Regions from separate parts of the Comamonas sp. Z3 genome, predicted to be linked through region 2. Evidence: predicted binding sites of a transcription regulator. Region 2 holds the regulator's gene; each other region holds the start of a gene.
What was found. The regulator FNR, encoded in region 2, switches genes on or off when oxygen is low (the NO sensors DNR and NnrR bind a similar motif). The targets are predictions, from matches to a motif close to TTGATNNNNATCAA.

Region 1 (6,992 bases), on a different contig from region 2:
GACGAACCCACCAGCGCGCTGGATGTCACTGTGCAGCGGCGCATCCTGGATCTGATCGACGAGCTGCGCCGCGAAACCGGCACCGCTGTGCTGCTGGTCACCCACGACCTGGGCGTGGCGGCCGACCGCGCGCATCGCCTCATCGTCATGCAGGACGGGCGCATCCAGGAACAAGGCCCGACACTGGAGCTTCTGCGCAATCCGCAAAGCGCCTATACGCGCCGCTTGCTGTCCAACGCTCCCTCTCTCACGCCCGCGCCTCGTCGCACTGCGCCATCGGCGGCGGCCGCTGCCCAAGACTGGGCCATCGAGGTCGAGGACCTGATCCACGACTTCCATACCCCCGGCCAGGGGCGCGGCGTTTTCCGCGCCGTGGACGGCGTGTCGCTGCGCCTGCGCCGTGGCTCCACGCATGCCATCGTCGGCGAGTCGGGCTCGGGCAAGACCACGACCATACGCGACATCGTGGGCCTGGGGCGCCCTACATCGGGACGCATCCGCATCGCCGGCGCCGAACTCACAGGCCTGCGCGGCGAGGCCCTGCGCCAGCTGCGGCGCAAGGTCCAGCTGGTCTACCAGAACCCGTTCAGCTCGCTGGACCCGCGCCAGCGTGTCTTCGACATCATCGAGGAGCCGCTGCTCAACTTCGAGCCGCTGCAGCCCCAGGAACGCCGCCAGCGCGTGCTTGACATGCTCGAGCGCGTGGGCCTGCCGGCCGCCGTGCTCGAACGGCGCCCGCATGCGCTCTCGGGCGGCCAGCGCCAGCGCGTGGCGATTGCACGCGCCCTGGTGCTGCAACCGGAGGTGGTGGTGCTGGACGAGGCCGTTTCGGCCCTGGACGTGACCGTGCAGGCCCAGATCCTCGCCCTGCTCGCACAGCTGCAACAGGACCTGGGCCTGAGCTATCTCTTCATCTCGCACGACCTTGCCGTGGTGCGCCAGATCGCCGACACGGTGTCGGTGCTGCGCGCAGGCAAGGTGGTGGACGCGGGCCGCGTCGAAGACGTGTTCCTGCGCCCCACCAGCGACTACACGCGCGAACTTATGGACGCCATTCCCGGCAAAAGGAGCATTGATTTTGTCCCCCACCCCGCCTGACACTCTTGCTCGCGTGCGCCCGGCACCGCGCCTGGGCTTCTTCAGCCGCCTGCTCGATGAAGTACCGGCCGGCGAACGCTACCGCCTTGTCACCGAGCAGATCGCCCATGCCGAAGCCCAGGGCTTCGACTCGGCCTGGATCGCCCAGCATCATTTCCACGCAAGCGAGGGCGGCCTGCCCTCGCCCTTTGTCTTTCTCTCGCATGTCGCGGCCCGCACGCGGCGCATACGCCTGGGCACGGGCGTGGTCACGCTGCCGCTGGAAAACGCGCTGCGCGTGGCCGAGGATGCGGCCGTGCTGGACCTGCTGTCGGACGGCCGCCTCGAAGTGGGCCTGGGCACGGGCGGCACGGCGGAGTCCTTCGAGGCCTTCGGTGTCACAGGCAGCGAGCGCGGCGCAGTCTTTGCGCGCAACTTCGCCGTGCTGAGGGATGCCTGGGCCGGGCGCGAGCTGGCAGGCGGCGTGCGCCTGTACCCCGCAGCCCCGCAGTTGCTGGAACGCGTCTGGCAGGCCACGTTCTCGGTCGAGGGCGGGGCACGCGCCGGCGCCAACGGGGACGGCTTGATGCTCTCGCGCACCCAGCCCCGACCCGAAGGCCGCCCCCGGGCCACGCTGTCCGAGATACAGAACCCCATCATCGAGGCCTATCTCGCGGCCCTGCCCGCAGGACGCGCGCCACGCATCCTGGCATCGCGCACCCTGCTCGTGTCCGACAAGCGCGCCCAGGCACTGCAATGGGCCGAGGCCGGCCTGCGCCGTTCGGCCCAGCGTCATGCGGCCCTGACCTCATCCGCGTCCACGCAATGGGCAACGCGCGTCGATCCGCAGGCGCCGCTGCAGCAGCTCATTGAAGCCTATGACGTGCATGTGGGCACACCCGAGGAGGTGATCGCCTCGCTGCGCGCCGACACGGCGCTGGCGCAAGCCAGCGACATCGTGTTCCAGGTCCACTCCATCGACCCGCCGCACCAGGCCATTCTGCGCTCCATCGAGCTGACGGCAGCCGTCGTCGCGCCGGCTCTGGGCTGGCGCCGCAGCGAGGCCCCCACCGGCGCTTTCCAACCCCAAGTCCGGACCGAACTGCTTCAAACCGCATGACGATGAGCAATACCGCACAGACCCGCTTTCCCGAAGATGTGATCGACCATCTCGCCGATATCGCTGCCGGCAGCACACTGGATCAGGTGCGCCGCCACCGCAGCGAGGCTCGCACCCAGGCCCAGCAAAGCTTTGCCGCGCTGTTCACCCCCGCCGAGCCCGTTGCAGGAACCGTCTCCCTGCGCGAGCGCCTGACGCTGGCCGCCTTCACGGCAGGCCTGCATGGCGAGCCTCGCAGCACGGCCTTCTACACACGCGCCCTGGCGGCCGAGGATGCCGATCTGGCCGATGCCGTGAGCTCGGAAGTGGTGCGCGGGCGCGCTGCCAGCCTGCAGGCCGGCAGCGGCCCGCACGGCCCCTACGGGATCTATCCGCCCGGCCCCTTGAGCCGCGAGGACCAGAGCGGCCCCAGCTACGCCGTGGACCCGGCGCATGCGGCTTTGCTGGGCCCACGCCTGAGCGCCGCGCTGGCCCATGCCCATCTGCTGGCCTACCACCCACGCGATGCGAGTGCCCAGACCTTGCTGGCGCTGCAGCAGGCCGGCTGGAGCGAGACCGATATCGTCATCCTGTCCCAGCTCGCCTCTTTCCTGTCCTTCCAGATCCGCCTCGTGGCGGGGCTGCGCGTGCTTGGCGCACGAGCTGCAGTCACCACGGCATCTCCCACCCTCGCCCTGCAAGCCCAGCCATGACCACCACGCACAACACCTCCCCCCAGGTCTTCACCCAGGAACAGCTAGACTGGCAGCCATGGATAGCTCCGCTGCAGGAGAGCGAGCTGAGCGAGCGCCACCATGCGGGACTGGTGGATGCGGCGCGCGCGCGTTCACCCTATTTCCGGCTGCTGGCGCGCGACCCCGACACGCTGGGAGCACGCACGCGCACCGACAAGGACATCTTCTACAACCCCGACGCGGGGCTTGCGCGTGCCGAGCGCGAGCTGGCAGCTGCTGCAACCTCACGCACCAATGGCTGCATCTACTGCGCTTCGGTACATGCGCGCTTTGCCACACATTTCTCGCAACGCGCCGCCGATGTGCAGCGCCTGCTCGATGAAGGCCCGGGCAGCGATCTGGGTCCGCGCTGGAATGCCATCGTCGCCGCCGCCGTGGCCTTGACGCAGACGCCGCCCGCGCTGGAATCCAGTCATATCGATGCGCTGCGCGCCGCCGGGCTCGACGACGCCGCCATCTCCGATGCGCTTCACGGCACGGCTTTCTTCAACTGGGCCAACCGGCTCATGCTGTCGCTGGGCGAGCCCCTACATACGGCGACCTGAGGACGTAGGTCACCACAGCCCCAGCAACTTCCACCAGGCAGCGCCGACGACAGCGAAGATCAGCAGCTCCAGCACGCACATGGCAGCACCTACGCGCCACCAGACGCCCAGAGTCACATAGCCACTGCCGAAGATGATGGGCGATGTTCCGGTCGCGTAGTGCGTCAGCGTCATCATGATGGCCGAGCCGGCCGTCATCATCAGCATGAAGGGCACGACGTAGTCGGCGGGGATCAGTTGCGCACCCACGGTCAGAAAGGCCAGCATCATGGCGCTGATATGGGCGGTGGTGCTGGCAAACAGATAGTGCGAGAAGACGAAGACGCCCACCAGAATGGCAGCCACAGGCAGCCAGTCCAGGCCGCTGGCGACGATGGCATTCTTCAGGCCCTCGGCAAACCAGGCGACCACCCCCAGTCTGTTGAGCTGCTCGGCCAGCATCACCAGGGCACCGAACCAGATCAGGGTGTCCCAGGCACTTTTCTCGGACAGCACATCATCCCAGTCGATGGTGCCTGTGATGATCAGGGCGAACAGGCCGAGAAACGCCACCACGGTCGGGTCCAGCGTGAAGGCCGGACCGAACAGCATCTGCGGCACATTGGCCCATAGCAGCAGCATCATGCCGAAGGTTCCCAGCATGACACGCTCCTTGCCCGACAGCGGCCCCATGCGGGTCATCTCGGCACGAGCGTACTCCACGGCATTGGGCGTGGCCTTGAGCTCGGGAGGCGACAGCAGATAGACCGCCAGCGGCATCAGCAGCAGACACAGCAGGCCTGGCAGCAGCATGTACAGCGCCCAGCTTGTCCAGCTCAGGTGCAGGGACTGGCCCGTGGCCTTGGCCACCAGGTCCACAACCAGAGGATTGGGCGCCGTCGCGGTCAGGAACATGGCCGAGGTGATCGGGTTGGAGTGGTAGTTGACCAGTGCCAGATAGGTCCCGACCTTGCCCTGGGTTCCCTTGGCCGGGTCCGACTCGAAGGCGTTGGCAATGGACTTCATGATCGGATGCACGATGCCGCCGCCACGCGCCGTGTTGCTGGGCGTGAATGGGGCCAGCACCAGCTCGCAGATCGCAAGTCCGTAACCTATGCCTATGGTGCGCTTGCCCAGCAGCGCAATGAACAGCAGACCGATGCGGTTGCCGAGCCCCGTCTTCTTGAGGCCGCGCGAGATCAGAACCGCCACCACGATCAGCCAGATCAGGGGGTTTGCAAAGCTGCTCAGCGCATCCGTGATCGCGCCCTTGGATGAGCTGGAAGTGACCTGGGACAGCGACACGATGACAATCGCCATCAGAGCCATCACACCTATGGGCATGACCTTGAGAATGATCGCCACGATGGTCGTCAGAAAGATGGCCACCAGTTGCCATGCCTTGGTATCCAGCCCGGCCGGCACCGGTGTCAGCAGCAGACCGATCAGCACCAGGGTGGCAATCAGTGCAGGCACCAGCCGAAACGGCACGGCTGCTTTGAAGTAGCGGAACATCGAGACGATTTTCTCGAACATACAAGTCCTTTTCTTTACCTGTAGCGCATCGAGACACCATACCTCAGCTCGGAGAAATTCAGGAGACACGGACGGGCATTGGTGCTCAGGTCGCAGACTGGCATCATGATGCAGTGCCGCACGGCCTTGTCCCCAGGCCGACGTTCACCTTGTCGGCATTTGATAAGCATCAAGACTTGTAGAAGCAAAACCGACGGCCTGGCCCAGGGTATGCCAGCATCCGGGTCTGAGATGTCCATGGATTGAGCAGGAGAGCCACCCTATATGCCAGCGAACCGATTCTTGCCCGATGAATGGGAAAACCGCCTTGAGGAAATAGACCTGGAGATCCTGCATCAGGCAGCTATCTGCAAGATCCGGCTGCTTGAGCCTGGAGCCGTGGAGCGTGTGCTGGCCAACGATGCCAGCATCTGCGGGGCCACACATGAGACGGCATTCCGGACCTTGCGCGGTCTGCTCTATCTGCACTACACCGAAGTGCTGCATATCAGCGAGGTGCTGAGCCCGGAAATCGCCCAGGTGATCGCCGACCGCGTACGCGAGCACCTGCGCCGTCGCTCAGGCACACAGTCAGGGGCATGACGAGTTGAGGCGGGTGCAGCCTTCTGGCCCATGGAGAAAATGGACAAAAAAAAGGTCACGACATTGTCGTGACCTTTTTCAATTTGGTTGCGCGAGAAGGATTTGAACCTCCGACCTTTGGGTTATGAGCCCAACGAGCTACCAGACTGCTCCATCGCGCGGTATTTCCAAATTATAGCAGGCTTTTCAGCCCGCTCGGGCTTATTCAGCTGCTGCAGCGGCTTCTTCAGCGCGCTCAACCAGTTCCACATAGGCCATGGGAGCGTTGTCGCCCACGCGGAAGCCCATCTTCAGGATACGTGTGTAGCCGCCAGGACGCTGAGCGTTGCGGGGACCCAGCACGTTGAACAGCTTGGTCACGCTGTCGCGGTCGCGCAGACGGTCAAAAGCCAGACGGCGGTTAGCCACGGTGTCAACCTTGGCCAGAGTGATCATGGGCTCGATGACGCGACGCAGTTCCTTGGCCTTGGGGACCGTGGTCTTGATGGCTTCGTGCTCGATCAGCGAGTTCATCATGTTCTGCAGCATTGCCTTGCGGTGTGCAGAAGTGCGGTTCAGTTTGCGGAGGCCGTTGCCGTGACGCATGGTGCTTTTCCTTTGCTCCCCGTTTTTATCCGGAGATCTTTTCTAAATTAAATCAGGCAGCCGTATCAGGTACTGCCCGAGGCACTTGGACTTTGCCAAAACCGATCGATTTCAGCAAAGTCCTCTATTGTAGCGATTAACGCTTTTCCAGGCCAGCTGGTGGCCAGTTCTCGAGCTTCATGCCCAGCGTCAGACCGCGGGAAGCCAGAACTTCCTTGATCTCGTTGAGCGACTTACGACCCAGGTTGGGAGTCTTGAGCAGCTCGTTTTCGGTACGCTGGATGAGGTCACCGATGTAGTAAATGTTCTCTGCCTTGAGGCAGTTGGCAGAACGTACGGTGAGCTCGAGCTCGTCCACGGGACGCAGCAGGATGGGATCGAACGAGGTGGCAGCACCGCGGCCACCGGCAGGAGCGTCGAACACGCTGGCGATATCGCCACCGTCGAGCTGGGCAAACACTGCCAGCTGCTCCACCAGGATCTTGGCGGATGCGCGCACTGCGTCTTCAGCGGTGATGGCACCGTTGGTTTCGATTTCCAGAACCAGCTTGTCCAGATCGGTACGCTGTTCCACACGTGCGGATTCGACAGCGTAGCTCACGCGCTTGACGGGCGAGAACGAAGCGTCGAGCACGATACGGCCGATCGACTTGGTCGATTCGTCACCGTAGCGGCGCACGTTGCCGGGCACATAGCCGCGGCCCTTTTCCACCTTGATCTGCATGTCCAGCTTGCCGCCTTGCGACAGATGGGCGATCACATGATCAGGGTTGACGATTTCTACGTCGTGGGGGGTCTGAATGTCACGGGCAGTGACAACACCTTCGCCATCCT
Region 2 (6,992 bases):
CCGAATGTGACGCCGCCCGTATCCGCGAGCAGATGCAAGCTCAGATCACGATCCTGCGCCAGTTTGACGACTTGCTGCGCAACCAGCCTATCCGTCGTGGCGCGCGCCCGTTCGGGGTTGGCAGGCAACAGGGCCTGAACATCGTCAAATACCGACACCGCACCCAAAAACCGGGACTGCACGCCCAGAATGCTGTCTCGCCAGGCATGCGCATCGCTGTCCGGATGGCTCGCAGCGGAGCGAGGAGGCGCGACGGAAGGCGTGACAGCCTCCTCCAGATCACTTCTGGAGAGATCAACCTGTACGGCCTTGAGCTTCAGGGTCCTGAGCGTCTGCAACTGCTCGTCATTGACAATCTTGAAGCTGCTGACGGGAAACGGGTGGCGCAGCCAGCCAGTCTCCAGATGGACATACATGCCAATTCGCAGTTGTCCGATATCAATAGCAACGAAACGATTCACTTTGAGCGCTACACACAAGATAAGACATTATTCCGCAGTTCCATGACTGCTCAACCATGACTAGGGTCTGTTGGGATGCAAACTGCACCAACATTCCCCTCCTGTGTGACTTATCGGCACCAAAGGCTGGGTTTGTAGACCAGATCCATCCACAAAGCCCAACTCGCAACACCAATCAGCATCAAACCCGCAATTCTGGTGCCCCAGCGCGCCCGCAATGCATTCAGATGCGACTGCCCCAGCTGCCACAACCAGGGGCCCGCCAGCAACCACGCTGCGCCGCCAATGGCAAACGCTGCCATTGACAGAGCACCTTGCCAGACTCCGCCACTCAGCGCGGCCACCAGCACTGCCGAATACAGCAAGCCGCAAGGCATCAGGGCCCAGGCAAAGCCTGCGGCCAGACTCCCTCCCGGGGCGACGACCCAGGGCTGGACCCTGGCCCAGACAGAGCGCCCCGCCTGCTCCAGCCATACCGGCTGCCGCGCCTGCACCAGCATGGCCAGACCCCAGGCCATGACCGCGACATGCATCAGCGTCCACAACTTCTGCAAGGCCGTTGTCTGGCTGGTCAGCCAGGCCAGACTCTCCATCGCCACGGCCGCAACCCCGCCCAGCAGGGCATAGCCGGCAATGCGTCCCAGATGAAACAGGCTGGTGCGCAGCCATTGGCGTTTTTGCAGGCCGTGCAAGGCGATGACCTGGCCATCGCTGACAGGCCTTGCCCCTGTAACTACACTGCAGGGCGCAGCGCACATCACAAGACAATGGGGCCCACCCACGAGCCCCATGATCAAAGCAGTCCAGACCAGCGAAAACAACATGCGCTAGATGATGCGCGAAAAGCGCGCTCGGTTTCGGTCGGCCTGCAAATATCGATCAAACAGCATGGCTACTCCGCGCACAAAAAACCACCCCAGGCCCGTGACCTTGAAGCCCTCGTCGGATAGCTGAACCAGGCCATTGCGCTGCATTTCCGCCAGCGCTGCCAACTCCCGAGCAAAGTACTCGCGGAAATTGATCAGCCAGGCCTGCTCCATCGGCTCGTACAGGACGGAGCCCTGACACATGATGGCCATGATGATGGCTCTGCGCACCAGATCGTCACGCGAGAGCGCCAGTCCGCGCTGCACGGGCAGCATGCCGCCATCAATGGCGTCGTAATACTCTTCCAGGGTCTTGACGTTCTGGCTGTAGGTGGCCCCCACCTTGCCGATGGCCGATACGCCCAGTGCAATCAGGTCGCAATCGGGCTGGGTGCTGTAGCCCTGGAAGTTGCGATGCAGGCGCCCCTGACGCTTGGCGATGGCCAGAGAGTCGTCGGGCAGTGCAAAGTGATCCATGCCGACATAGACATAGCCACCATTCATGAATGCATCAATTGCGCCGGAGAGCATGTTCAGCTTCTCCTGTCCCATGGGCAAGTCAGCCGATGCAATACGCCTTTGCGGCTTGAAGCGCTCGGGCAGATGCGCATAGGCATACAGAGCAATACGGTCGGGACGCAACTCATTGACCTGGGCCAGCGTTCGCGCAAAAGACTCGGATGTCTGCTTGGGCAGGCCGTAGATCAGGTCCACATTGATGGAGACAAAACCCAGACGGCGGGCCTCGGCCACCAGCTCAAAGACTTGCTCGGCTGGCTGCTCCCGGTGCACCGCTTTCTGCACCGCAGGGTCAAAATCCTGCACGCCAAAGCTCAGGCGATTGAAGCCCATGTCCTTGAGTGTCTTCAACCTCTCGTTGCTCACGGTACGCGGATCGACCTCGATGGAATACTCGCCGGCCGGATCGAGCTTGAAATGCTCACGCATCAGAAGCATCAACTGCTGCAGCTCGGCATCGCTGAAGAAGGTCGGCGTGCCGCCTCCCAGATGCAGCTGGCTTACCAGCTGGCCTTTGCCGCAATGCTCGGTATGCATGGCCAGTTCACGGCCCAGATAATCCAGATACTCGGCAGCCTTTTCATGATGCTTGGTCACGATCTTGTTGCAGGCGCAGTAATAGCAAAGCGACTCGCAAAACGGCACATGCACATAAACGGACAAGGGCAAGGCGCGTGAACCCGAATGCGTCTTGCGCTGTTTCAGCGCCAAGATGTAGTCGTCTGCACCAAAAGCCTCAACAAAACGGTCGGCTGTTGGGAATGATGTGTAGCGTGGGCCAGGAATATCAAAGCGGCTCAGCAACTCGGGCGTGACTGCGGTCATAACTGAAAGTTAGGGTGCGCCCACACTCCACATTGAGCAGATTTCAAAGGGAATCAGACCCTGGAAATCATGCCCATAATGGGCAGATTTCAAAGGAAATCAAATCCTGGAAATCATGCCCATAATGGGCAGAAGCACATGTTTTTGAATGAATGCAAACAATGTGCACCAAGGCAATCCAGCTGTCCTTGATGAATATCAAGAGAGCGCCATGCAAGTACTGCGACAATTTGATCCAACTCATCACTAACTACGAGGTCAATGATCGGCGCGACTCTCCAGTCCAAGTCTGTCTGTGCCGTTGCTGAAAAGCCCATGAATCTTCAGACCATCAAAGCATCCTGCTCCAACTGCAATCTGCGTGAACTGTGCATGCCCATGGGCCTGGACGATGAACAAATGGAGCGCATTGACGAAATTGTGGCCACGCGCCGCAAGGTCAAACGGGGCGGGCTGCTGTTTCGCAACGGCGAGGAGTTCACCTCGCTGTACGCCATTCGCACCGGCTTCTTCAAGACCAGCGTGGCCACCGAAGACGGTCGCGACCAGGTCACGGGCTTTCAGATGGCCGGCGAGATCATCGGTCTGGACGGTATCGTCAACGACCACCACACCTGCGATGCCGTGGCGCTGGAAGATGCCGAAGTCTGCATCATGCCTTTCGACAAGCTCGAGCAGCTCTCGCGCGAAGTCACGGCACTGCAAAATCATGTGCACAAGGTCATGAGCCGCGAAATCGTGCGCGAGCATGGCGTGATGCTGCTGCTGGGCAGCATGCGCGCCGAAGAACGCCTGGCGGCCTTTGTGCTGAACCTGGTGCAGCGCCTGTCCGCACGCGGCTTTTCGAAGTCGGAGCTGGTGTTGCGCATGACGCGTGAAGAAATCGGCAGCTATCTGGGGCTCAAGCTGGAGACCGTGAGTCGCACCTTCTCCAAGTTCGCCGAGGAAGGCATCATCGAAGTCAGACAGCGCCATCTGCGCATTCTGGATACCGAGGCGCTCAGGCGCATCGTCAACAGCCAGCAATGCCAGGACTGAGTTCAACAGCAGCCTTCAAGAAAAAGCCCGCAGACAGCGGGCTTTTTTGATGGCGGCGAATGCCTGCCAGGAGTTGCCGCCGCCGAGGCCGCCGGCACAGCGAGCGGCCAGCCCCTGCATCCAAGGCCGCCACCTGCCCCGAAACTACGGTCCTGTGCGCAGCGCCTTATTCGACCAGGGGCTCGGAGACTACTCCCTGGTTCAGATCGCTGGCCGAACGCCCCAGCATGACGGTCATCAGTCCGCTGAGCACGGTGACCGCCCAGAAGGCAAAAAAGGCCAGCGTGTAAATGGCATTGCGCGACCATTCCAGAGGCGAGCCCAGCCAGTGCATGTCCAGCGGATCCACAAAGGCAAATACCACCATTTCCATGATTGCCGCAGCCAGAAAAGCCGGCCAGACAATCCACATCCAGCGTCGAGCATCCATCGCGATTCTCCTTGGCCTGTGGGTTTGAACCCATTTTGCACAATTGCCATGACCTTCCCAGCCGTACCAAGGGCATGCACTCAGATGGGAAACCCTGGACCGCTATTATTTAAAGAGCTTGCAGCGCTTTATTTGTATCGATTCAAGGACTATATCTATCTGAAATAGTCCTGATAAAGCGCTATGCGCTCCTTTTATTGAATACCAGCCGGAGATCCTTTGCCGGTTTCTGAGCACTGCAGAGACCCGCCCGACTCTGCGGTCGACCAGGACATAGAGCGCCGCCGCGACCGGCCGAGCTACAGAAAAGTCTGCAACCAGGGCCGCAAAAAAGGCCGCGGAAGCGGCCTTGGGATGCGTTGAAATCTCGGTCAGCGATCCAGCGGATGGTCCTTGGCCGGCGTCGCGGCATGGTTGCGCCCCGTCACTGCCGGCGCCAGGCTTTTTTCACTCTCGGTGAGGCGCTGGTTGATTTCAATGCCGTGACGGTAGTAGTCGGGGTCAATCACGGGATCCGGCTTGCTCATGGCGATATAGGCGGTCACGATGCCCGCGACCACCACCACGGCGGGACCGGCGATGACGAGCCAGACATGGGCAAACTTCCACCAGGGCTTGCCGTCCTCGGGGTGGATGATCTTGGCCTTTTGCGGGGCCTTGGCTTGTGCTGCCGACATGGTGAAACCTCTTTTCAGAAATCTGGGCGCCCAATTGCAAACCTGCAATCGGGCAGCATCAATTGTTGCTGATTCGCGATGCCCTTGCGTGGCTGTCACGATGCATGCCGCAGGCCTAGCGCGGCACCAGGAACACGGATTTTTCGGAGATGCGTCCGGCCCCAGCCGTCAGAGCATCCACATTGAAATGCACAGGGTGCGAGCCGGAAGCGGCCGAGCCATAGGGAATCTGCAGGCGCACCGCAATGCCGCGCGTCTCGGCCGGACCTACCGAGACTTCCTGCTCGGACACTACCTCCAGCTGATCCAGCCCCGTGGCGCTGATGCGATAGTGCTGCTCGGACTCGGTCGCATTCATGATCTGCAGGCGATAGACGTTTTCGAGCTTGCCGCCAGCCACGATGCGCGACAGCGCGGCGCGGTCGCGAATCACGTCGACCTTGAGCGGCTCGCGCAGTACCAGGCTGGCGATCATGGCTGCGCTCAGCGCCAGCAGCACGGTCGAGTAGATCAGCACGCGCGGGCGGAAGATACGCCGGATCACCTGCGCCTGCTTCCAGAGCTTGGCCACGGCGTTCTGCGTGGTCAGGCGGATCAGGCCACGCGGGTACTCCATCTTGTCCATCACGGAGTTGCAGGCATCGATGCACAGACCGCAGCCAATGCACTCGTACTGCAACCCCTTGCGGATGTCGATACCCACGGGGCAGACCTGAACGCAAAGCTTGCAGTCTATGCAGTCACCCAGACCCTGTGCCTTGTAGTCCACGTCTTTTCTGCGCGGGCCGCGCGCTTCACCACGCTGGACGTCGTAGCTGACGATCATGGTGTCCTTGTCGAACATGGCGCTCTGGAAGCGTGCATAGGGGCACATGTACTTGCAGACCTGCTCGCGCATATAGCCGGCATTGCCGTATGTGGCAAAGCCGTAGAACAGCACCCAGAAAATCTGCCAGCTGCCCTGGAAGGCCATCAGCTCCACACCCAGTTCACGGATGGGAACGAAGTAGCCGACAAAGGTGAATCCGGTCCACAGGGACAGAACAATCCAGAGGAACTGCTTGAGCGACTTCTTCCAGATTTTCTCGAAGGTCCAGCCATGCTTGTCGATGCGCATGCGGGCGCTGCGGTCTCCCTCGACCTTGCTCTCGATCCACATGAAGATCTCGGTATAGACCGTCTGCGGGCAGGAAAAGCCGCACCACAGACGCCCGGCCACTGCGGTAAACAGAAACAGCCCCAGCGCGCTGATGATGAGCAGCCCCGTCAGGTAGATGAAGTCCTGCGGGTAGAGCACCAGCCCGAACAGATAGAAGCGCCGCGCCCCGAGGTCGAACAGCACCATCTGGCGCTCGCCCCACTGCAGCCAGGGCAGACCGTAGAAGACGATCTGGGTCAGGAACACCATGATCCAGCGCCAGCGCGAGAAGACGCCGCTGATGGCGCGCGAGTACACCTTCTGTTCGGAGGCGAACATGGGCATATATTCCTGGCCGCCGTCCACAGGCTCGGGCGTGATCGGAATGACTTTGCGAGGTTTCTCCGGATCGCAGGGCATCGCAGTTCCTTAATATTTTTGTAATTACTGAAAATTCAAATGCGAAAAAGGCGGTGCCTTGGCACCGCCTTCATCACCCGTCTTACTTCTGGGCGCTTGCGTTGGACAGCCCCCAGACATAAGAAGCCAGCACCGCGATCTGCGCCTCGGTCAGCTTGTCCTTCTGGGCAGGCATCTCGTTCATCTTGCCATGGTTGACCATGTCGACAATGACGGACTCGCCCCAGCCATGCAGCCAGATGTCATCGGTCAGGTTGGGTGCGCCAAGCGCCTGGTTGCCCTTGCCATCCATGCCGTGGCAAGCCGCGCAGGCCACGAACTTGGACTTGCCCTGCGAAGCCTTGACGGCATCGTGGGGGCTGCCCGACAGGCTCAGCACATAGTGAGCCACATTGCGCACATCTTCCGCCGAGCCCACGGCAGCTGCCATGGGAGGCATCACGCCGATGCGGCCGTTGGTGATGGTTTCCTTGATCTTGTCGGGCGTGCCGCCGTGCAGCCAGTCACCGTCGCTCAGATTGGGGAAGCTCTTGCTGCCGCGTGCATCGGAGCCGTGGCATTGCGCGCAGTTGTTCATGAACAGACGCTCGCCGATGGCCATGGCCTGAGGGTCCTTGG
Region 3 (6,992 bases), on a different contig from region 2:
GGCCGATGTGGCGCTGGAGCGCATCCGTCCCATTGCCGAGCCGGCGGACACGGGCAGCCTGCATGGCGATCTGCAGGCCTGGACCGAGCAATACATCGAGGAAATGGGCTCGCCTCTGGGGCGTACCTTGCTGCGCGATACCTTGGTGGCGACCCAGGAAGATCAGGTGACCTGCGCCTGCGTGGACATCATCCGGGAGCAGCTCGGCATTGTGCTGAGCAGGGCCCGGGCGCGCGGCGATTCGGGTCCCGATGTGGACACCTTGCTGGATCAACTGGTGGCACCCATCGTCTATCGCATTCTCTATGGTCTGCAGCCCGATGTGGCTTTCGGGCGCAAGCTGGTCGAGCAGCTGACACCTGCGCAGATCTGAGGCGCTTGCACTAGAATCGCAGCTCACAGGCGCAAAAGGGGCGCCTGCCCGCACAAGAGGCTCTCACCCTTGCTTTAGGCAGCGTGTTCACGCTCGATTCGATGTTCTGTCAGACCATGGTTGTTCCAAGGGCCCAGCGCGGGGGGCTCCGATGCAACCTGGAGCACTGTCATGACTTCATCTCTCCATCCCCAGGCGCGGCGCGCGCTGACGCGGGACTACAAACAGGCGTTTCCCGCCATGGGTGTCTACGCGGTGCGCTGCGATGCCGCCGATTTGTTGCGCCTGGGTGCCAGCCGCAATGTGGACGCAATACTCAACCGCCTGCGGTTCGAGCTGAGCAATGGCTCCCGGCGCGATGCGGCACTGGCCCAGGCCTGGGCCCGCCATGGCGCACAGGCATTCCGTTTCGAGGTACTGGACCGCATCAAGGAACGCGACGACCCCTTGTTCGACTATGACGCCGAACTTCAGGCCCTGCTGTCTCTGTGGCAGCAAGAGCTGCAAGGGGTGCAGTCATGAGCAGCGAAACCGTGAATGCCATGAGCTCAGGCCAGGCGCTGCCCGCTGGTGCTGCAGCGATTGATCCACCGGGTCCGGCCATGGGGGCAAGTTCTGCTGCGGAACGCCTGTCGCCGCAGGTCCTGATCGGCGAGATCAAGGTGCGTGCCCGCGTCCGCTTGAGCCGTGCGCGTCGCGAGGGGGCTGCAGGCTCGACCAGCTTGCGCGACCACTTGCATCAGGCTGCGCGCGAGGCCGGCTTTGCCGGCTGGGAGCAGGCGCGTCGGGTGCTGGGAGCGCTGGCGGCACCGGGAGATGACATGGGCAGCTTCTGGCATGTGCCGCGTAGCGGCATTCTTCTGCACATCTGGTTCAGCGAGTACGCACAGGCGCGCAGCGTGCTCGCACAGCAGGTGGATGGTTTTTTGCTGCCTTATCGGCGCCAGTGCTTCATCGTGCAAGCACCGTTCATCGAGGCCTTGGGTCTGAACCCAGCCGACCCGGCCTGGGCCGTCATCGGGCGCGATCTGGTCGCCGCCTATGGAACGCCTGCCTGGCGGTCCTTGGCCTGGCAGCGTCTGCATGCGCCTGCCGGAGCCTTCTGATCTAGCTCCGGCGTTTGAAGCGAAAAATGCTGGTCTTAAAGCGCTGAAAACCGCTTCTGTCCGGGCTTTCAGGTCGGTTCTGCAGGAGTGGGGAACTGCGGTGCACGCCATTCCAGCAGCTCGGCCAGGCGCTGCACGATCCAGCCCGCTTCAGGCTCCGTGACGACCGAGCCCTCCGCGGCCAGGCCCGCATGCATGCCCAGCAGTACCTGCTCTTCCGAGGAATTGCCCGAGTGATAAAGCGTCTGTGCCTGCTCGGTCAGATGGCTTGCCAGGTCTTCGCACAGCTCATAGCGTGCGACGACCTCGGCAATTGGGGCGGACAGCTTGCCGCTGCGAGTGCGAAACAGCTCGGCAAAGCTGGGCGGCGGCTGAATCTGGCTGGTGTCGTCCATGGCTTAGCTTGGCTCGAACAGGCGCTCGAAACGCTCGATGTCCACGGCCAGCTCGCAGGTGATGAGCTGGCCCGATTTGTTGTCGCGCTTGCGGTGGGCGGCAAACAGCGTGGCCTTGCCCTTGAAGTTGTAGTCGGGCAGATGGATCAGCTCGTAGGGATAGGGCACAAAGAGCTGGAACTCGAAAATCATCCGGTGCTCGTTGCGCGGAGAGGGGTACAGCGTGTACTCCGGCAGATTGATGGTTTGTGTGGCCATGGCGCAATGCTAATGCGCCGGACATGCCCATGCTGGCCTGCGACAATGCGGCTATGACTGCATCACGCGTATCCATTCAGATCCAGGACTTTGACCTCTCGGCCGAGATCGCCGCCTTGCGCGGCGGCGATGCACGCGTGGGCGCGGTCTGCAGCTTTGTCGGCACGGTACGCGACCGCAACGAGGGCGATGCCGTCTCCAGCATGGAACTCGAGCATTACCCCGGCATGACCGAGAAGTCGATCGAAGCCATCATCGATAAGGCCGTGGCGCGCTTTGGCATCTATGGCGCGCGCGTGATTCACCGTATCGGCCTGCTGCAGCCCATGGACCAGATCGTGCTGGTGGCCGTGACCAGCGCCCACCGCGGCAAATCCTTCGAGGCCTGCGAATACATCATGGACTATCTGAAGTCCGAAGCGCCGTTCTGGAAGAAAGAGCAGACCGGGCAGGGAGCTCGCTGGGTGGATGCGCGTGTCAGCGACGAACAGGCGCTGGCACGGTGGCAATAAGAACGGCCGCCTGAGCGTTGGCCGATATCGGAGCCCCGTCGGCGGGGGGGGGGCTGGTGGCACCCGGTCGTGTGCAGCGGCGCATGTTCTTGGAACTCTATGAATAAAAGTGCTGCCAACACTTATGTATCAAGCGCAAGTAGCTATGGTTTTTGGTGGTTTCCGTGCTGGCAAGCCCGGAGTGGTGTGCAGCCGCAATGGGGCGCATTGTGGGTTTGGGCCTACATGCGATGAGACTGTGAGGCGCCATGCTCGGGTCTGGCCTCGGGCGTAGAGCGCGTTTGATTTTTCTCAAGAAGCAAGCTCTCTGCTGCCTTCTGCGCCGCTTTATTGCCCTTTCCGGTCTTGAAATTCACCACCTGGCTATCAGATAAATCAGCAATGAATCTGATTGGAGCGAAAGCGACAAACCATGCGAATTGACAAACTGACGACCAAATTCCAAGAAGCCTTGGCCGACGCGCAGTCCCTGGCGCTCGGTGCTGATCAATCCACCATCGACCCTCTGCACCTGCTGGTGGCGATGCTGCGCCAGGACGACGGCCCGCGTGCGCTGCTGCAGCGTGCCGGCGGCAATGTGCAGCAACTCAAGAACCTGGCAGAACAGGCCATGGCTGATCTGCCGCGCGTGCAGCAGCAAGGCGATGTGCAGGTCGGCTCCGAGCTGGCCCGTCTGCTTCAGGCCTCGGAGAAGGAAGCCCTCAAGCGCGGTGACCAGTTCATCGCCAGCGAGTTGTTCCTGCTGGCGCTGGCCGATGCCGCAGGCTCGGCCACGCGTGCCGGTGCCTTGCTCAAGCAAAGCGGCGTGAGCAAGTCCAGCCTGGAAGCGGCCATCAATGCCGTGCGAGGAGGTCAGAACGTGGACAGTGCGGAAGCCGAAGGCCAGCGCGAAGCGCTCAAGAAATACACGCTGGACCTGACCGAGCGTGCCCGCAGCGGCAAGCTGGACCCGGTGATTGGCCGCGACGATGAAATCCGCCGCGCCATCCAGGTACTGCAGCGCCGAAGCAAGAACAACCCCGTGCTCATCGGCGAGCCCGGCGTGGGCAAGACTGCCATTGTCGAAGGCCTGGCCCAGCGCATCGTGGCCGGCGAGGTGCCCGAGAGCCTGCAGAACAAGCGCGTGCTGTCGCTGGACATGGCCGGTCTGCTGGCCGGTGCCAAGTACCGCGGCGACTTCGAGGAGCGCCTCAAATCCGTGCTCAAGGAAATCGCACAGGACGAAGGCCGCATCATTCTTTTCATCGACGAAATCCACACCATGGTGGGCGCCGGCAAGGCCGATGGCGCCATGGACGCCGGCAATATGCTCAAGCCCGCACTGGCGCGCGGCGAGCTGCATTGCGTGGGTGCGACCACGCTCGATGAATACCGCAAATACATCGAAAAGGATGCAGCGCTGGAGCGACGCTTCCAGAAGGTCATCGTGGACGAGCCTTCGGTGGAGGACACGATTGCCATTCTGCGCGGCCTGCAGGTGAAGTACGAGGCGCATCACAACGTCGATATCACCGACCCCGCCATCGTTGCCGCTGCGGAGCTGAGCCATCGCTACATCACCGACCGATTTCTGCCTGACAAGGCCATCGACCTGATCGACGAGGCTGCGGCCAAGATCAAGATCGAGATGGACTCCAAGCCCGAGGTGATGGACAAGCTCGAGCGCCGCATGATTCAGCTCAAGATCGAGCGTGAAGCCATGAAGCGCGAAAAGGATGAGGCTTCGCAAAAGCGTCTGCAGCTGATCGAGGAAGAGCTGGAGAGCCTGGAGCGCGAGTACGCCGACCTCGAGGAAATCTGGAAGGCCGAGAAAGCCAGCGCTCTGGGCTCGGAGCAGATCCGCAAGGAAGTGGACCAGTTGCGCATCCAGATCGAGGAGTTCAAGCGCAAGGGCGATTTCAACAAGGTGGCCGAGCTACAGTACGGCAAGCTGCCCGCACTCGAAAAGCAGTTGCATGAAGCCCAGGCCAAGGAAGAAGGCCAGGATGGCGCGACGGCCAACAAGCTGCTGCGTACCCAGGTCGGAGCCGAAGAGATCGCCGAGGTGGTGAGCCGTGCCACGGGCATCCCCGTGGCCAAGATGATGCAGGGCGAAAAGGACAAGCTGCTGCACATGGAAGACAAGCTGCACGAGCGTGTGGTGGGCCAGGAGGAGGCGATCTCTGCCGTGGCCAATGCCATCCGCCGCTCGCGCTCCGGCCTGTCCGATCCCAACCGTCCCACCGGCTCCTTCCTGTTCCTGGGCCCCACGGGCGTGGGCAAGACCGAACTGTGCAAGGCGCTGGCAGGATTCCTGTTCGACAGCGAGGACCATCTGGTGCGCATTGACATGAGTGAGTTCATGGAAAAGCACTCTGTGGCACGCTTGATCGGTGCGCCTCCCGGCTATGTGGGTTACGAAGAGGGCGGCTACCTGACGGAAGCCGTGCGTCGCAAGCCCTACAGCGTGCTGCTGCTGGACGAGGTGGAGAAAGCCCACCCCGATGTCTTCAATGTGTTGCTGCAGGTTCTGGACGATGGTCGCCTGACCGACGGTCAGGGGCGCACGGTGGATTTCAAGAACACTGTGATCGTGATGACCAGCAATATCGGCTCGCATCTGATACAGGCCATGGTTGGCGAGGATGCGGATGATGTGAAGGAAGCGGTCTGGGGGGAACTTAAAAACCATTTCCGACCCGAATTCTTGAACCGTATCGATGAAACCGTGGTCTTCCATGCACTGGATGCCAAGAACATCGAGGCGATTGCCAGAATTCAGCTGAAGTTGCTGGAAAGCCGTCTGCAGAAGATGGAACTGAGCATGCAGGTGTCCGAGCAGGCCCTGGCCGAGCTGGCCAAGGTGGGCTTCGATCCCGTGTTCGGTGCCCGTCCTCTCAAGCGAGCCATCCAGCAGCGTATTGAAAACCCGCTGTCCAAGTTGTTACTCGAGGGAAAGTTCCCGCCCAAGAGTACGATAGCTGTGACAGTCGACCCGGTGAATGATCCCGGGGTGTTCCGGTTCGAGTCCGCAGGCACTGCCTGAGGTCTCGAACCCTAGAAAGAGGTATTGCTTTGAACGATTTCGCCGCCACTGCAACCCGTTGGGCCGTCCGCATCATGCTGATGCTGGTGGGCCTGGTGTTCTTCCTGTGCCTGATGGCCGTGGCCTGCCTCATCGCCCTGGCATGGGGCGTGCGCGCCCTGTGGGCCAGACTCACGGGCCAGCCCGTGGTGCCCATGAGCATGGGTGCCATGAGTCCTTTTGCCGGTTGGCAGACGGTGTACCGCTCGGGAGCCGAGTGGATGGCGCAATCGTCGGGCAATGCCGATGCCAAGAAGGATGCGCGTGAAACCCGCGGGCGTCGCGGCGTTCTGCCCGGTACTGGCGATGTGACCGATGTGCAGCCGCGTGAGGTGCACGAGTCGTAATGACAAGCCCTTGCGCAGGCTTCATACTTTGGAGCCAGTGAGGCAGCAAAGGGCCGCAGGCTGGTTTCGCGGTCAACACACAAGAGCCTGTGCAGTGTTGCATCAGGCTCTTTTTTTACGCTGTGTTTACGCAGTCTCGCGGTATGGTCGGGATTGTGATCTTGGGATTTTCAGACAGGCATGAACTACATGGACTTGCACCGCATTTTTGACTTGCAGTACCAAGCCAGCCGCACGCAGGTCGATGTACCTTTGCTGGTGCGCCGGGAGAGGCTGCTGCGTCTGCAGAAGCTGCTGGACGAGAACGGTCCGGCCTTGTGCGCGGCGGTGGAGCAGGACTTTGGCGTGCGCTCCGAACGCTGGACCGAGATGCTGGATCTGATGCTGGTGCGCAATATGCTCAGGCACACGCTCAAGCACCTGCCCAGATGGAGCAAGCGCCAGCGCGTGCGCACGCCACTGATGCTGCAGCCCGGCAAGGCCTGGGTGGAGCGCCAGCCTCTGGGCGTGGTGGGCATCATCTCCCCCTGGAACTATCCGCTGCAGCTGTCGCTGGCGCCGGCCATCACGGCGTTGGCGGCGGGCAATCGAGTGATGCTCAAGCCCAGCGAGCTGACGCCGCATACCTCGGCCAAAATGGCCGAGTTGGTCGCCCAGTTCTTTGCACCCGAAGAGTTCTGCGTGATCGAGGGCGATGTGGCCGTGGCCACGCAGTTCTCGGGCCTGCAGTTCGACCATCTGCTGTTCACCGGCTCCACGGCCGTGGGGCGGCGCGTGGCGCAGGCAGCGGCCGTGCACCTGACGCCCACCACGCTGGAGCTCGGGGGCAAATCGCCCTGCATCATTGCGCAGGACTGCGATATGCAGGCCGCAGCACTCAAGGTGGCCTATGGCAAGCTGGTCAATGCCGGGCAGACCTGCATCGCTCCCGACTATG
Region 4 (6,992 bases), on a different contig from region 2:
ACATGAACCGGCACCAGATTTCCCTGACGGCGGTGCGTGACGAGCAGCAGCGCCTGCACCATTACATTGCCGTCTGCTACCAAAGCATCGATATCCCGCTCGGAGCCGCATTCTGAGTCCCGAATTTCCATAACGCTATCATTCACGTAGCGGGAAGCTGCCTGCTTCTTGAAGGTAAGCGCATGAACCAACAAAGTGAAATCGACGTACTGGGTCTCCGGACAGAGAATCGACATCTGACTATCGAGCTGGTGCAGACCTTGCCGGAGCTCCTGGCCATGCGGGTCAGCGCCACGCCATCAGCGGAGGCTTACCGAGCGTTCGATGAAAGCAGCAACGTCTGGAAAAGCCTGAACTGGGCCGAAACAGCCCAGCGGGTTGCCCTGTGGAGCCGCGCCTTGTGCGCATCGAATCTTCCTGCCGGCGCAAGGGTGGCAATCCTGCTGCCCAATGGCTTTGATGCGATGACCATCGACCAGGCCTGTCTGCGCTGCGGCTACGTACCCGTTCCTCTGCATGCCATAGACAATGCCGGCAGCATTGCCTACATCCTTGCCGATTCGGGGGCGTCCTTGCTGGTGGTGGCCGATGCCAAAGCCTGGCAAAAAATTTGCGCTACCGGTCAGGAGCTGCCCGAACTTCAGGCCGTGATCCACGCACAGCAAGGCCATACCAACGAGTCACCGAGCGCCTCTCCCATACCTGCCGAACAAGCTGCGCAAGAGTCCGTCAAGACCCTGCAGCGAAAACCGCTCATCGTCTTGTCCGCCTGGCTTCAGGCTGGTCAACGGTATACCTCCGCCCTCCCCGAGCCACCAGACAAAACACAGCTAGCAGGCATTGTCTATACCTCGGGGACGACCGGAAAGCCCAAGGGGGTCATGCTCACCCATGACAACGTGGTCAGCGACTTGCACGCTGTGATGCAACGTGTGAAGGCTTTTCCCGAGGACGTCTTCCTCTCGTTTCTGCCGCTTTCACACACTTTCGAGCGCACTGCTGGCTACTACCTGGCCATTGCCACCGGCTCCTGCGTGGCCTACGCGCGTTCTGTCGCACAACTTGCGCAGGACATGAAGCAGGTCAAGCCGACCGTGCTGATATCCGTGCCTCGCATCTATGAACGTGTTTATGCCAAGGTTCAGGAATCGCTTGCCTCCAGCAGCCTCAAGCGCAAGCTGTTCGAGGCGGCAGTCAACAAGGGCTGGAAGCGTTTTTGCGCTCGTCAAGGCATCCCGTTGAGCGAGCAGCTCGATGCCCAGGCAAGCTGGGCTTCTGCCTTGCCAGCCTGGCTGCTGCGCAGCCTTGTCGCACAACCCTTGCTCGCACAGTTTGGAGGCCGGCTACGCGTGGCCGTGAGCGGCGGAGCCCCTTTGTCTCCAACCATTGCGCGCTGTTTTCTGGGTCTGGGCCTGCCCATGCTGCAAGGTTACGGAATGACCGAAACCGCCCCTGTGGTCAGTGCCAACGGCCTCGACGACAACTGGCCCGATACCGTTGGCCGGGTGCTGCCGGGGATTGAAGTCCGCATTGGCGATGATCAGGAACTGCAGGTCTCTGGCCCTGTGGTGATGCGAGGTTACTGGAACCGTCCGGAAGACACGGCCAAAGCCTTTACTGCCGACGGCTGGCTCAGAACCGGGGACCAAGCGGCCATCGAAAACGGTCGCATTCGAATCAAAGGTCGAATCAAGGAAATCATTGTGACGTCGACGGGTGAGAAAGTGCCTCCCAATGATGTGGAACAGGCCATCCTCGTCGATCCCCTGTTTGAGCAAGTGTTTGTGGTTGGCGAGGATCGTCCTTTCATCGCCTGTATCGCCGTTGTCAGTCAAATGGAATGGGAAGTGCTTGCCAGGAGTGTCGGCCTGAACCCGGATGACGCTTCCAGCCTGCACCATGCTGCTGCTGAGAGAGAAGCACTTGCCAGAATCGAAAAGCAGACACGTAGCTTTGCCCGTTATGCAGTGCCCAGAGCGATCCATCTGGTCAGGGATAGCTGGAGCATTGACAACGGCTTGATGACCCCTACCCTCAAGCTCAAGCGCAAGAACTTGATGGCTTACTACGAAGATGCCATCGAGCAGATGTATGGCAAGCCCATCGAAAGCTGGAAAACAAAAGCCTAGGAATGGTTGAATTCAGGGTTTGGGAGCCCTGAATGAATTCATGTAAGTTACATTAAATAAGCCATATTATCTCTTGGAGGCCCATATGACATGCATGTACAGGCTAAAGAACTGTTGTTGTCCAAAGCCATGGCCCTGCAACCCGATGCTCCGGTAGTAAAAATGCCCGCTCGACTATGCAGCCTTGAGAACCCAAGAAGTGCCCAGAATCCTCACCCGGTTGTTTGCCAGTGTTGATCTTCGCCTCTGCCTCATTACGGCAGTGACACCCGCGTCAGCCGCTTCGTCGCTTGCACGGCCGGCCTCCTGCTGGCGACAACTGCAGCATCGCAAATGCATAGAGCCATCACCTATGCATCCATGCACCGACTGATATGGCGCGATGTGAGCTGGCGAAGTTTCATAAATCCCTGCGACAGTTGCTGATTTCACTGCTCATCGGCAGATGTCTGCACTCCATCGTATGCTTCGCTGGCCTGGTTGCATCCGCGGCGCATAGCCTGCCCTGCAATCTCCGGAACATGAAAGTACTAAGCGGACTGCTGCCCGTGATCGCTCTCAGCGCATTGCGTTTCCACTGCCCTACCCTCACCGGCAAGAACCTGGCCGGTCGTCACTGCCAAAGCATTCCACCAGCGCGAAGTCGGGCTTCATTCAACGCACCACGGCGCCGATATTGATCTGTGCGTCATATGGGACAGGTGCATGCCGCCTCCTTTGCCACGCACCGTGACTATCCAGCCTTGCAGGGCCGGTTGATGCGTCACCTTCATCAGATGCGCCTCGGAAATTTCATAAGCCTGCGCGATCTCGGGAATCGTGCACAGCCGCTGGGATCAGAGTGAGAAGCATCGAAGGATTCCGTTGAAGCGGATTGTCTGGACTTGATCGCTGGCTGGGCTGCGGACAGTCCAGCAGGGGGTAGGCGCGGCCGAATCAGCAATGGCACAAAGCGCCACAGGTACAGGGCAAAGGCCAGCCACCTTCATCGGCTGCGCCCAGGCCAAATACCAGCAGCGGCAGACCGTAACTTGCTTCCAAGTCTCGTCAGCATGCAGGTTCTGATGCCTTGTCGATCATTGATGCGAGTCCTTGAGCAGCCGCCAGGGAGTCAAGGCGCAGCCGTCACGCCATCACAATATGGAACCGACCTTTGTGCAGGTAAGGGCCGCCGCACGGTGAAGCAAGGCGGACTGCACAGCAGCTGTTTTCTGAACCAGAACCACAACAGCAAGGGCCGCCCCACTCTTCACCACGCCCGGTCGATGAAGTCGAACTAGATACATGTCATGCCTCAACAACCTGCAGCAGCGCAAGCCACGAAGGAGGCGTCAGGAGTGCTGTTTTGATAGCTGTCATCGCTTTATGGGTAAGCGATAGAGGCGTTTTTACTTGCTTTCAAAGTTTTGATTGTCATCAAGAAATCGTCTGAATACTGATGCAGTGTGTTGCTTTGGCCGGCCCGGAGTGTGAGTATGAATACGGCATTCGATCGATTTCATTGCTCAACAACAGGCGCGCTGACGCGCCAGGAGGCTGGATATGTTCAAGCACATTTTGATTCCTACGGACGGCTCGAAACTCTCCGAGGCCGCGCTACGCGCGGGCATGCAGCTGGCCAAGGAGCAAGGTGCACAGGTAACGGCGCTGTATGTAATGCCGGATTACACCGCCATGATCTATGGTGCTGAGGCGATGATGGCCTACAACTCTGCAGAAATGGCTAAGAGCGCCGAGAAGGAAGCCGACCAGGTGCTCAAGATTGCGACGGACATCGCCGCGGCCGAGGGCGTGGACTGCAAGACCGCACGGATGACGAATATCTCTATCAACCAGGCCATCATCCACCAGGCGCAAGACAGCCGTTGCGATCTGATCTGCATGGCATCGCACGGCCGCAAGGGTATCGCCGGCATTTTGCTGGGCAGCGAAACCCAGCGCGTGCTGGTCAACAGCAGCATTCCGGTATTGGTGCATCGCCCCGTGTGATTCATCAGCACTGCGAGTGAAAGCCTCGGGCGCTCGTCTCGCCTGAGGCTTTCACCTTTGCAGGAATGAACCAGATCGAAAACATCACCCCCTACAAGCGAATCGCCTATCAATGCGCACCGGCGAAACAGCTGCCACTGGCTGCTGACTGTGCCAGCCTGATTACCGCCCCCCAGGCCGCCCATCGGTTCAATCTGCCTCAGGTCAAAAGGGCAGCAGCACCAGGATGCGTGATGGCATTGAACAGCTATGGAGTTCTAAATCATGGAACAAACCTGCATTCAAGGTCTGACTTCCTTTCTGTGGCCGGGCAGAAAACAGCAGCTCCCCAGATGAATGTCAGCCATGTACTCGCAACCTCCGCCGGCATGAAAGTCAGCGCCGAGGTCGAGCTCATCGCCATCAATGTCAAGGTCGCGTGCCATGATGAAGCGGCTTGACGGGTGAAGGCATGCACCGGAAGTGCAATCCTTGACGTTGCTCGCTTTATACAAGGTCTTGGCACGATGCAAAGCATTTTGCATCTTGCTGCGCAACTCGAAACCTAGATCAATGCCATTGCTTTCGCACAAAGATAGAGGTTCCCACCAAAAACAAGATGCGTAGTCAGTCCCACCGCGCGGTTGCGCCAGGGACGAGGTGTTTTTCCGCTAGCCACCCCAGCTCCTAACGCTGGCTGCAGAACGAACCAGGGCAGCGCCACGGTTGCTGCGCCAAATACCAGCGCGGGCACTAGGGCAGGATCCTCTGTCCACGAAGGCTCCGCAATGCTCAAGAACATCATGGCAAACAGGATGCCGGTCAGGTAATGCACCGTCCAGCCAATGATTTTTTCGCCATGTGCAGCGCAAGCTTCTCCAATGGACTGGTGGAACCAGGTACCGCTTCGCCAGTGGAGGCACCAGCGTCCAAGCAGTGCGTAATTCAGGGTGGCAACGCCCATGCAGCGCAGCATTGCAGACCACAGGTCCATCAGCAATGTCGCGCCGATACCGACAGCCAGAGCCGGTGTAAAAATACTCGTCAGATTAATCATTTCCTAGCATCGCCTCTGAGGATTACAGTGATGCGCACCACTGTAGGTGCTCAAGTGCACTTGAGCGCAAGAGCTGAATATGGAAATCTCAGAAGTAGTAAGAAGAACCGGGCTACCCCCATCGACACTTCGCTTCTACGAAGAGAAGGGATTGATACATTCCATCGGCCGACAGGGACAGCGACGCCTGTTCGATGCTCAGGTACTGGAGCGACTGTCCGTCATCGCCCTTGGGCGCGCTGCCGGGTTCTCACTGGAAGAAATCCGCTCAATGCTGCCCTCTGACGGAAAAGTGCAGGTCAGTCGCGAAATGCTGCTTGCCAAGGCAGATCAGGTGCAGCAGTCCATCAAGCGGCTGAAGGCCGTGCGTGACGGCTTGCGGCATGCGGCCAATTGCCCTGAGAAAAATCATCTGGATTGCGCTAGGTTTCAAGGACTGATGCATGCAGCCCTGGCAGGGAAAATCACGCCATTAACAGTCGCAGCCAGCAAAGCCAAAGGGGGTTGAGCTCCTGCTCTGATGGTTCACCGAGCAATCCACAGCCAACCGCTGTGGGTCACCCCAAGCCTGCACGAATGTCCGCCGAGACAAACGTTCTGGATCACCGCATCCCGGCTGTGCCTGCTAGCTGTACCCCGCCGGTCATTTCCTGGCAGAGTAAGTCGCAAAGCTTGGCGGGCTGATTGCGACCTTTTTAGCTTCAGGCAGCCCAGGCTGAACTTCCTGTGCGTGCCGCTGGCCGCCGCACTTGCGAAAGCTTCCTGTACGGATTGAGCCTGCGGTTCTTACTGCGGCTGGAGTTGAATGTTTTTGGCCATGGCGCGAAATTTGACGGTGTCTTCCCTGAGTTTCCGCTCCGCCTCAGCCAGCGTCTGGGGTTGCGGCGCTTCCGATCCGGTGGCCGCAATCTGGCGCCGCACCTCGGGATCACGCAGCACTTCGGCCAGTGCCTTGTTCAGACGTACCACCATGTCCTCGGGAGTTTTGCGGCTCACCATGAGACCGGCCCAGGTGGAATGGCTGAAGTTCTTCAGAATCTGGCCTTCGCCAAGAGCGGGCACAGAGGTATCCAGCTCGCTGCGTGTGGGAGCCAGCCACCCGATGAGCCTCAGGCGCCCCTGCTCGGACATTCCCTTGAAGCTCGTTGCATAGGGCAGGATGGCAAAGTCGATGCTGTTTCCTCCGACATCCTGCACCATGGGTGCCATGCCCTTGTAGGGCACATGCGTGACGTGGATCTGGGTCTGCTGCGCCATGCTTTCAGCCAACAGGTGATACATGGAGCCCATGCCGACGCTGCCATAGGACAGACCTTTGTCCTGGGTCTTGGCATAGGCAATGAATTCATCGACGTTGCGCACCGGCAGTGTGGAGCGGGTCAGCAAAACCAGCGGATTCACTGCCACCTGGCCCAGCATGCGAAAGTCTTCGGCTCTTAGCTTCACGGCGGCGTTGACCATCGGCGAGAGAATCACCTCGTTGGGTGAGCCGAGAAAGATCATGTGCCCGTCAGCGGGCGCGTTCAACACCTTCTGCGCGGCCAGTGATCCGCTGACGCCGCCCAGATTGTCCACAATGACCTGCTGGTTCAAGGCCCGGCCCAATGCCGCGCTTATCGCCCGGGCGATCGAATCCGACAGGCCACCGGCCGGATACGGAACGAGCAAAGTCACCACACGCAGATCGGCTGCCTGGGCAGCGCCCATTGCGAATGGGGCCACACACAAGGAAGCCAACGACAGGACGAAGGCATGTCGACGGAAGGTGGAGACGGTTTTTTTCATGATCAGCTTGGGGCGTGGGTTGAAAGAAAGAAATGGGCCAGAGCCGTCCAGAA

Region 1: FSY59_RS14675 (DASS family sodium-coupled anion symporter) is a predicted target of FNR. The motif match lies at 5,151-5,164, and genes of this name have one in related genera.
Region 3: clpB (ATP-dependent chaperone ClpB) is a predicted target of FNR. The motif match lies at 2,926-2,939, and genes of this name have one in related genera.
Region 4: FSY59_RS17510 (universal stress protein) is a predicted target of FNR. The motif match lies at 3,536-3,549, and genes of this name have one in related genera.

Annotation. Positions count from the first base shown of each region.
Region 1 is NZ_VOQU01000004.1:559,161-566,152, forward strand. Features, by position in the region: gene FSY59_RS14655 (ABC transporter ATP-binding protein) at 1-1,098, shown strand, start outside; gene FSY59_RS14660 (putative FMN-dependent luciferase-like monooxygenase) at 1,079-2,197, shown strand; gene FSY59_RS14665 (CMD domain protein) at 2,194-2,889, shown strand; gene FSY59_RS14670 (alkylhydroperoxidase domain protein) at 2,886-3,476, shown strand; gene FSY59_RS14675 (DASS family sodium-coupled anion symporter) at 3,486-4,991, opposite strand; gene FSY59_RS14680 (hypothetical protein) at 5,256-5,573, shown strand; tRNA gene FSY59_RS14685 (tRNA-Met) at 5,658-5,734, opposite strand; gene rplQ (50S ribosomal protein L17) at 5,775-6,158, opposite strand; gene rpoA (DNA-directed RNA polymerase subunit alpha) at 6,295-6,992, opposite strand, start outside.
Region 2 is NZ_VOQU01000001.1:827,038-834,029, reverse strand. Features, by position in the region: gene FSY59_RS03940 (HD-GYP domain-containing protein) at 1-461, opposite strand, end outside; gene FSY59_RS03935 (sulfite exporter TauE/SafE family protein) at 572-1,285, opposite strand; gene hemN (oxygen-independent coproporphyrinogen III oxidase) at 1,289-2,671, opposite strand; gene fnr (fumarate/nitrate reduction transcriptional regulator Fnr) at 2,987-3,709, shown strand; gene FSY59_RS03920 (hypothetical protein) at 3,876-4,139, opposite strand; gene FSY59_RS03915 (FixH family protein) at 4,511-4,816, opposite strand; gene ccoG (cytochrome c oxidase accessory protein CcoG) at 4,932-6,374, opposite strand; gene ccoP (cytochrome-c oxidase, cbb3-type subunit III) at 6,457-6,992, opposite strand, start outside.
Region 3 is NZ_VOQU01000002.1:654,793-661,784, forward strand. Features, by position in the region: gene FSY59_RS07645 (TetR/AcrR family transcriptional regulator) at 1-373, shown strand, start outside; gene FSY59_RS07650 (GIY-YIG nuclease family protein) at 545-895, shown strand; gene FSY59_RS07655 (hypothetical protein) at 892-1,479, shown strand; gene FSY59_RS07660 (hypothetical protein) at 1,548-1,874, opposite strand; gene FSY59_RS07665 (hypothetical protein) at 1,878-2,132, opposite strand; gene FSY59_RS07670 (molybdenum cofactor biosynthesis protein MoaE) at 2,186-2,644, shown strand; gene clpB (ATP-dependent chaperone ClpB) at 3,057-5,669, shown strand; gene FSY59_RS07680 (hypothetical protein) at 5,699-6,055, shown strand; gene FSY59_RS07685 (coniferyl aldehyde dehydrogenase) at 6,236-6,992, shown strand, end outside.
Region 4 is NZ_VOQU01000005.1:469,474-476,465, forward strand. Features, by position in the region: gene FSY59_RS17495 (MHYT domain-containing protein) at 1-116, shown strand, start outside; gene FSY59_RS17500 (long-chain fatty acid--CoA ligase) at 183-2,129, shown strand; partial or broken gene FSY59_RS17505 (Rrf2 family transcriptional regulator) at 2,787-2,956, opposite strand; gene FSY59_RS17510 (universal stress protein) at 3,672-4,118, shown strand; gene FSY59_RS17515 (hypothetical protein) at 4,184-4,558, shown strand; gene FSY59_RS17520 (DUF2938 family protein) at 4,663-5,154, opposite strand; gene FSY59_RS17525 (helix-turn-helix domain-containing protein) at 5,234-5,662, shown strand; gene FSY59_RS17530 (tripartite tricarboxylate transporter substrate binding protein) at 5,941-6,939, opposite strand; gene FSY59_RS17535 (M20 aminoacylase family protein) at 6,942-6,992, opposite strand, start outside.